2 regions of the Hydrogenophaga sp. H7 genome follow, and region 2 is predicted to be linked to the other one. Evidence: predicted binding sites of a transcription regulator. Region 2 holds the regulator's gene; the other holds the start of a gene.
What was found. Region 2 encodes sigma-54, which starts transcription at its own class of promoters, with help from an activator protein. Its sites were predicted from a motif close to TGGCANGNAANCTGCTTT; they were not measured.

Region 1: the regulator sigma-54 is predicted to act here: its motif matches at 2,569-2,586, upstream of BC358_RS18460 (nitrate regulatory protein).

The regions. Positions count from the first base shown of each region.
Region 1 covers NZ_MCIC01000018.1:164,911-169,107, reverse strand. Annotated here, with positions in the region: gene BC358_RS18465 (CmpA/NrtA family ABC transporter substrate-binding protein) at 1-931, opposite strand, end outside; gene BC358_RS18460 (nitrate regulatory protein) at 1,274-2,557, opposite strand; gene BC358_RS18455 (hypothetical protein) at 2,759-3,979, shown strand; gene BC358_RS18450 (hypothetical protein) at 3,987-4,197, shown strand, end outside.
Region 2 covers NZ_MCIC01000020.1:174,660-178,856, forward strand. Annotated here, with positions in the region: gene lptA (lipopolysaccharide transport periplasmic protein LptA) at 53-652, shown strand; gene lptB (LPS export ABC transporter ATP-binding protein) at 688-1,437, shown strand; gene BC358_RS21560 (RNA polymerase factor sigma-54) at 1,450-3,069, shown strand; gene BC358_RS21565 (class I SAM-dependent RNA methyltransferase) at 3,066-4,197, shown strand, end outside.

The sequences.
Region 1 (4,197 bases), on a different contig from region 2:
CGTCGACACCGGTGTTGATGTAGGCCTTCTGCGCCACGGTCTCGGCCATCTTCAGCTTGTTCTGCAGACCGGCATCGATCCACTTGCTGGCTTCGAGCACGGCCATCATCACGGCGCGCGTGGTGTTGGGGTACTTCTTGGTGAACTCGGCCGTGGTGCCCAGCACCTTTTCAGGGTGGTCCTTCCAGAGGTCCTGCGTGGTGTTGGCCGTGATGCCGATGCCGTCCATGATGGCGCGGTGGTTCCAGGGCTCGCCCACGCAGAAGCCGTCCATGTTGCCCACGCGCATGTTGGCCACCATCTGCGGCGGCGGCACGGTGATCAGCTTGGCGCCCGACAGCGGGTTGATGCCCGCGGCGGCCAGCCAGTAGTGCATCCACATGGCGTGGGTGCCGGTCGGGAAGGTGCCCGCGAAGGTGTACTCGCGTTTGTTGGCGGCCATGAACCTGGCCAGGGACGGGCCGTCCACCGCGCCCTTGTCGGCCAGCGCCTTGGACAGCGTGATCGCCTGGCCGTTGTTGTTCAGGCTCATCAGCACCGCCATGTCCTTCTTGGGGCCGGCCGTGCCCATGTGCACACCGTAGACCAGGCCATAGAGCACGTGGGCGAAGTCCAGCTCGCCGTTGACCAGCTTGTCGCGCACGCCGGCCCAGCTCGCCTCCTTGGTCGGCACGATGGTCACGCCGTATTTCTTGTCGAAGCCCAGCACGCTGGCCATCACCACGCTGGCGCAGTCGGTCAGCGGGATGAAACCGATCTTGACCTCGGTCTTCTCCGGCGCGTCGGAGCCGGCGGCCCAGACGCCGCTGTGGCCCAGGGTGGAGAAGACGGTGGCGGCGGCCGCGCCCTTCTTGATGAAGTCGCGGCGCGAGCCGCTGTCGGCGGCGGGCGCGGCGGCGGTCTCGGGTGTCGTGGCGCGGTGGTCGTTCATGCTCAACTCCTGTGAAGAAAAAAACCAAAAACTGAAACCGGAAAAACAAAACGGCGCCCATTCCAGGCCCCCCTGTCGGGGGCGAGAAATGGACGCCGTTGTCCTGAGTGTCCTGAGACGGTCGGGAGGGTGTGCCGCCATTGGCACGTCCCGTTGTCCATCCTTCAGCACGGACCGTGCCAGCTTGTTGCTCTGTGCCGCCGTGTTGGGGTAAGTTTTTGATTTGTATGTGTTTTTTGAAACGCTCAGTGAGGCGGTGGGGCGGCGGACGCCGTCGGGGTGGCTTCAAACTGGTGCGCTGTTGTGGTGCGGCACAGCTTTTGTGCGCCGCAGCAGGGCGGCTCAGCGCAGGCCCGGCGGCAGGATCTCGGCCATGGCCAGCACCGCCTGCGCCACGTCCACCAGGCGCCGGTTCTGGTTCATCGCCATCTGGCGCAGCGTCTTGTGCGCCTCGTGCTCGCTGAGCTGGCGGTGTGCCATCAGCAGGCCCTTGGCGCGTTCGACGATCTTGCGTTCGTTCAGGCTGGCACGGACCATGTCCAGCTCGTCACCCATCTGCTGCAGGCGCTGCGCCTGTTCGTGCACCAGTTCGAGGATCGAGCGTTCCACCTGCGGGCCGTAGGCCTGCACCGGGTGCCCCAGGTTCACCGGCGGCGCGGGGGCGGCCTGGCCTTCGTCGAAGAAGTCGCCGTGCTCGGGCAGGTCCTCGCCCAGCGACTCGGCGCGCTGCCACTTCTGGAAGTCGGCCAGGTCGCGGGTGGCGGCCGCCAGGCGCTGGTGGCACAGGGCCTCCAGCTCGGCGGCCAGCGCGTCCTCCACCGTCTTCATGGTGTCCATGCGGGCGGTGCAGGCGTCGAACCAGATCTGGCTCAGGCCGGTGTCCAGCGGGCCGCCGGGCAGCGAGGTGGCCAGGATGCGGCGCAGCCGCTCCAGCGAGGCCTGCGTGTCGTGCCGCTGCACGGCGGCCCAGGCCTCGCGCAGCGGCTCGCTGGCGAAGTCGGCGAACACCTGCAGGCAGCGTTCCTGCGAGTCGATCAGGTGCAGCAGGCGCTGCTGGCCGTCGGCCTGCGCGCAGCCCGCCGCAAACAGGGCCGAGCCGGTGGCGCGTTCCTGGCCGGCGAATTCCTTGCCCTGGATGAAGTTGAACAGGGCCACCAGGCGGCGCGAGATGTCGGGGTCCGAGGCGCTGTCGGCGGCCTCGAACACCACCGCCAGCAGGCCGTTGATCAGGCGGATGTAGCCGGCGGTGGCGCGTGCGGCGCTCCAGACCTGTGTCTGCACACGCAGGCGCAGCAGGGGCAGGGCGTCCAGGCCCTGCAGCACATAGGCGATGCGGCTGAACAGGCGGGCGCCGTTGCCGGCGCGCGGGGTCTCGGTGTCCAGGGTGTCGAAGGAGGCGCGCACCTCGGCCTGCAGCTCGTCGCAGCACGCCACCTGGGCCAGGCGCTCATCGGCCCAGTGCTGGCCTTGCGAGGCGAGGTACAGGTTGGACAGGCCGCGCTCGCGCTGCAGCGCATGGATGAAGCGGCCGGTGGCGTTGACCAGGGCGCTGGTCAGCGCCAGCTGTTGCAGGCCGGCGATTTCACAGCGCTTGGCGGCAATGAGGAAACAGAAGGCCGATTTCATGCCCCGGGGTGGCAGCAACATTCGTGCCGCCGCGCGGTGTGCACGACGCACCGACTGGTGGGTGAAACGGCGCCGCCTGTCAGCCCGGCGGGCTGGAGCCGGATGACGGCGGGGGATTCGGGTCCAATTCCGGGTTCGTGCGTTTTCCGGAAGCAGAGGGTGCCCATGGTGTGGTTGAAGCGAGGTGTGGCGTGGGCGGTGTTGTCCGCGGGTCTTCTGACCGCCTGTGGTGGTGGCCAGACAGACCAGGAGGCCAGCGCCCGGCAGCAGGCGGCCGGTGCTGGCGTGGTCGCGAGGACGACGTCTTCGACCGGCGGCGCAGACGCGGTGCCTGTCTCGCTCGGGGTGGCGAATGTGCGCAAGGCCGCTTCGGGCCGGGTGGCGGTGTTCCGCTTCTACAACACGGGCACGGGCGCGCACTTCTACACCACCAGCATCGAAGAGCGCGAGGCGGTGTACCGGACCGCGGCCCACATGAGCCCGGAGGGCGAGGCCTTCTACGCGGCCGGCGCCGCCGGAGCCGGGCTGAGCCCGGTGCACCGCTTCTACAACACGCAGACCGGTGTCCACTTCTACACCATCAGCGAGGCCGAGCGGGCCAATGTCGAGGCCAACCTCCCGCAGTTCACTTACGAGGGCATCGCCTACTACGCCAGCCAGACGCCAGCGGCCGGGTTCACGCCGCTCTACCGCTTCCTCGTGGTGCGCCAGGGCGTGCACTTCTACACCGCCAGCGAGGAAGAAAGCCTGCGCCTGCAGGCCACCATGACCGCGACGCACCGGTACGAAGGCGTGGGTTACCACGTGATGGTCTCGGCCTGCGCCAGCCCGCCTTGCGGCCCGACCGGCCCCAACCGGCCGCGGGTCTTCATTTCCCTGCACGGCAACAACCAGCTGGCCGACAACGCCGCGCTGGACGCACAGTGGACCTACGTGCGCCAGAACGCGCATGGCATCTGGGGCAACAACGCCAAGATCACGGACGAACAGAGCGCGAACCTCATCCGCAAGATGACCACGCGGAACCTGATCACCGAATACCCGGTGCCCCCGGGCACGTCTGCGTGGCTGCCGCTTCTCGCGTTCAACAACCTCCAGGTGCTCTACCCGGACATGGACCAGAGCCTCAACCCGGAGGCCATCGCCTTCTACACCAGCGACACCAGCCGCTGGAATGGTCGCACCGTGGCCCAGGCCGAAGCGATCTACACCGACCCCACCGCGCCGGCGAGCCGCCGCTACGGAGCCGTCTACACCGGCTGGCAGCCGCAGAACTTCGACCCCACCAACCCCCAGGTACATCTACGCGAATGCCAACGCGGTGCTGGCTTTCCGCAGCAGCAAAGGCACCTTCATCGAGTGTCCGCTGGGTGCCTGCACCAGCGGGAAGCTCGGCGAGGCGTTCCGCCGGGCGATCCGTGAGACCCACGTGCGCGGCCGGCCCTTCATCTGGTTTGCGAGCAATGCGTTCAGCACCAGCCCGGACTGGCTGGCCGCCTTTCAGGCGACCTACAACGCGATTGCGGCCGAAGGCCTGTGGCGGCCAGAGGACGCGATTGCCATCGTGAACTACGACGGCGTGTATCCCAAGCTGCCGGAAACCCTGGGCGGCGGTGTTGCCGCCGACACGTCGATGGGGC
Region 2 (4,197 bases):
GCCCTCAAACGCCATGCACCCACACGCACCAACCCCCCGTTCCATCGCCCGGATGTTGGCCGTCATTGGCCTGATGCTGCCCCTGCTGGCGCTGGCCGAAAAGGCCGACAAGGACAAGCCCATGAACGTGGAGGCCGATGCGCTGCGCTACGAAGAGACACGCCAGACCAGCGTGTTCACAGGCAACGTGGTGATCACCAAGGGCACCATCCTGATGCGCGGTGCCAAGCTGGACGTGCGCCAGGACCCGCAAGGCAATCAGTACGGTCTGCTGCTGGGCACCCCCGAAAAGGCCGGTTTCTTCCGCCAGAAGCGGGAAGGCGTGGACGAATGGATCGAGGGCGAGGGTGATCGCATCGAATACGACAGCAAGGCGCAGACGGTGCTGTTCACCGGTCGCGCGGTGCTGCGCCGCTACCGCGGCACCCTGCTCAACGACCAGAGCGTGGGCAGCGAGATCCTCTACAACAGCCTGACCGAGGTGTTCACGGTCAAGGGTGGGGACACCAGCAAGACCGCTGCCAACCCCACCGGCCGCGTGCGCGCCATGCTCACGCCGATCCCGGAAGAGGAGAAGAACGGCCCCGCCGCCCCGGCGACCGATCCGGCCACGCTGCGTCCCAGCGGCAAGATCACCGAGCCCAAGAAGTGACGGAGACCGTCGCCAGCGCCAGTCCGTCGGGCGGCATGCCGTCGCACAGCCGTCTGGAGGTCCGGGGACTCAAGAAGTCCTATGGCAGCCGCAAGGTGGTCAAGGACGTGTCCCTGTCGGTGGACAAGGGCGAGGTGGTGGGACTGCTGGGTCCCAACGGCGCCGGCAAGACCACGTCGTTCTACATGATCGTCGGCCTGCTGCGGGCCGATGGTGGCGAGATCCTGCTGGACGGTCACCGCATCGAGTCCCTGCCCATCCACCGCCGTGCCCGGCTGGGGCTGGGCTACCTGCCGCAGGAAGCCTCGATCTTCCGCAAGCTCACGGTGGCGCAGAACGTGCGCGCCGTGCTGGAGCTGCAGCAGGACGCGAACGGCCAGCCGCTGTCCGCGCGCGAGATCGATGCCCGGCTGGACGAGCTGCTCAAGGAGCTGCGCGTCGACCACCTGCGCGATTCGCCCGCGCCCGCCCTCTCGGGCGGTGAGCGCCGTCGCGTGGAGATCGCCCGCGCGCTGGCCACCCGGCCGCGGTTCATCCTGCTGGACGAGCCCTTCGCCGGCATCGACCCGATCGCGGTGCTGGAGATCCAGCACATCATCAGTTTCCTCAAGTCGCGCGGCATCGGTGTGCTGATCACCGACCACAACGTGCGCGAAACCCTGGGCATCTGCGACCACGCCTACATCATCAGCGACGGTCATGTGCTGGCCAGCGGTACCACCGCCGAGATCATCGAAAACGCCGAGGTGCGCCGCGTCTACCTGGGCGAGAACTTCCGCATGTGACGGAATGAGCCGATGAAGCAAGGTCTGTCGCTGCGGGTGTCGCAGCACCTCGCGCTCACGCCGCAACTGCAGCAGTCGATCCGCCTGTTGCAGCTGTCCACGTTGGAGATGGCTCAGGAAGTCGAGCAGATGCTCGACGAGAACCCGTTCCTGGAACGGGGCGAGGAAGTGGCCGATCGCGAAGATTTCGGCGTGCAGACCGCGGACGCACCGGTGGTCGCCGGCGAGCAGCTGGAAGAAGCGGCGCAGCCGGTGGTCGAGCTGCGCAGCGCCGAACCGGACACCCGCACCACCCAGGCCGACAGCGCAGACAGCGCCAGCGACGAGGTCGAGAGTCGGCTGGACGGCGCCGCGCCGGTCGAAGAAAGCTGGGAAGGCGACGGCACCGTCGAGATGGCGCCCGACGACAGCGAATGGGGCGGCGATGCACCCGCGCGCAACAGCGGTTCCGGCGGTGACGACGACGACACCGCCACGGCCGCCGACCTGGCCCGTGTGCCGGTTAGCCTTCAGGACCAGCTGCACGAGCAGGCGCGCTGCCTGCGCCTGTCGGACGAGGACAGCGCGGCGCTGTACTTCCTGATCGAGTCGCTCAACGACGACGGGTATCTGGAGGACAGCCTGCACGAGCTGGCGCGCGCCTGCTGGCGCCTGACCGCGGGCCGGCCGGCCGACGAAGAGCCGCGCTTCGACGAAGTCGAGGCCATTGAGCAGCGCCTGGGCATGGCCCTGCAGTGGCTGCAGCAGATGGAGCCCACGGGCGTGGGCGCGCGCGACCTGGGCGAGTGCCTGCGGCTGCAGATCATGGAGCTGCGCAACACGCCCTCCGCCCGCGCGGCGCTGGCGATCTGCGAGCAGCCGCTGGAGCTGATGGCCAAGCGCGACATCAAGCGCCTGTGTGCGGCCACCGGGCACGACGACGAGACCGTGCGCGCCGCGCTGGCGCTGATCGCCCGCCTGGAGCCCAAGCCGGGCCGGCGCTTCGTCGACGTCGAGCGCAACGTGGTGGTGCCCGACGTGATCGTCACCCGCGCCGGTCGCGGTTTCAAGGTCTCGCTCAACGCCGAGGTGATGCCGCGCCTGCGCGTGCACGACGTCTATGCCAACGCCCTGCGGGGGCGGCGCGAGGCCGGCGGCGAAGCGGGCCACGCGGCCATGCAGCAGCGGCTGCAGGAAGCGCGCTGGTTCATCAAGAACATCCAGCAGCGCTTCGACACCATCCTGCGCGTCTCCAGCGCCATCGTCGAGCGCCAGCGCAACTTCTTCATGCACGGCGAACTGGCCATGCGCCCGCTGGTGCTGCGCGAGATCGCCGACGAGCTGGGCCTGCACGAGTCGACCATCAGCCGCGTGACCACGGCCAAGTACATGGCCACGCCGTTCGGCACCTACGAGCTCAAGTACTTTTTCGGCTCCAGCCTGGGAACCGAGACCGGCGGCAATGCGTCGAGCACGGCGGTGCGCGCCCTGCTCAAGCAGTTCATCGCGTCCGAAGAGCCGACCAAGCCGCTGTCCGACAACCAGCTCTCGGACCTGCTCAAGGAGCAGGGCATCGAGTGCGCGCGCCGCACGGTCGCGAAATACCGCGAGGCGCTGCGCATCGCGCCGGCGAACCTGAGAAAAGCGCTTTGAACCAATTGAATCTTTTCCTCCCCTGCGCCGCCGGCGTGGAGGACTACCTCGCCGCCGAAGTCACGCGCATCACGGGCGAGACCGCGGTGCAGAAGTCGCGCGCCGGTGTGGCGCTGCTGGCGTCCTGGCGCGACGCGCTCAAGCTCAACCTGCACTGCCGGCTCGCGCAGCGCGTGCTGGTGCAGCTCTGGCACGGTGGCTACCGCAGCGAGAACGACCTGTACGCGGCCGCCAGCGAGGTCGCCTGGGAAATCTGGTTCACGCCGCAGCAGACGATCAAGGTCGAGGTCACGGCGCAGCACAGCCCGCTCAAGAGCCTGAACTTCGCGGCGCTCAAGATCAAGGACGCAGTCTGCGACCGCTTCCGCGACAAGCGCGGCGAGCGCCCCAGCGTCAACACCACCTGGCCCGACGTGCGGCTCTACGCCCACCTGACCACCGACACGGTGAGCCTCTACATCGACACCTCGGGCGAGCCGCTGTTCAAGCGCGGCTGGCGCGAGGACAAGGGCGACGCGCCGCTGAAGGAAACGCTGGCCGCGGCCATGATCGCCGCCACCGGCTGGAACGGTGCCGAAGCCGAATCGCTGGACGACATCGTGCCGCTGTACGACCCCTGCTGCGGCAGCGGCACGGTGGCGATCGAGGCGGCACAGATCGCGCTGCGGGTCGCTCCCGGTCTGCAGCGCCGCTTCGCGTTCGAGAAGCTGCTGCCGTTCCAGCCACACGTCTGGCACGCCCTCAAGGACGAGGCCGCGAAGCAGCGCCGCGAGTGGCCGGCCGGGCGCAAGCCCATCGTGTTCGGCAGTGACGTGGCCTTCCGCATGGTCGACTTCGCGCAGCGCAACGCCGAACGCGCGGGTGTGGCCTTCGCGATGGAGCTGCGTGGCGGTGACGCGCTGCAGCGCATGCCGCCGACCGACAAGCCCGGCGTGATGCTGCTGAACCCGCCCTATGGCGAGCGCATTGCGGCTGCCGGGGTGGCAGGGCAGAGCGCCCAGGTGCGGGCGGCCGAACGCGGTGCGCGTGCGCCCCGCACCTTCACCGTGGGTGCCAAGGCCGCTCCCGAGCCCGGCTTAGGCCGCGAGAGCGCCCAGATGGCCGATGGCAGCGACGGCAGCGATTTCT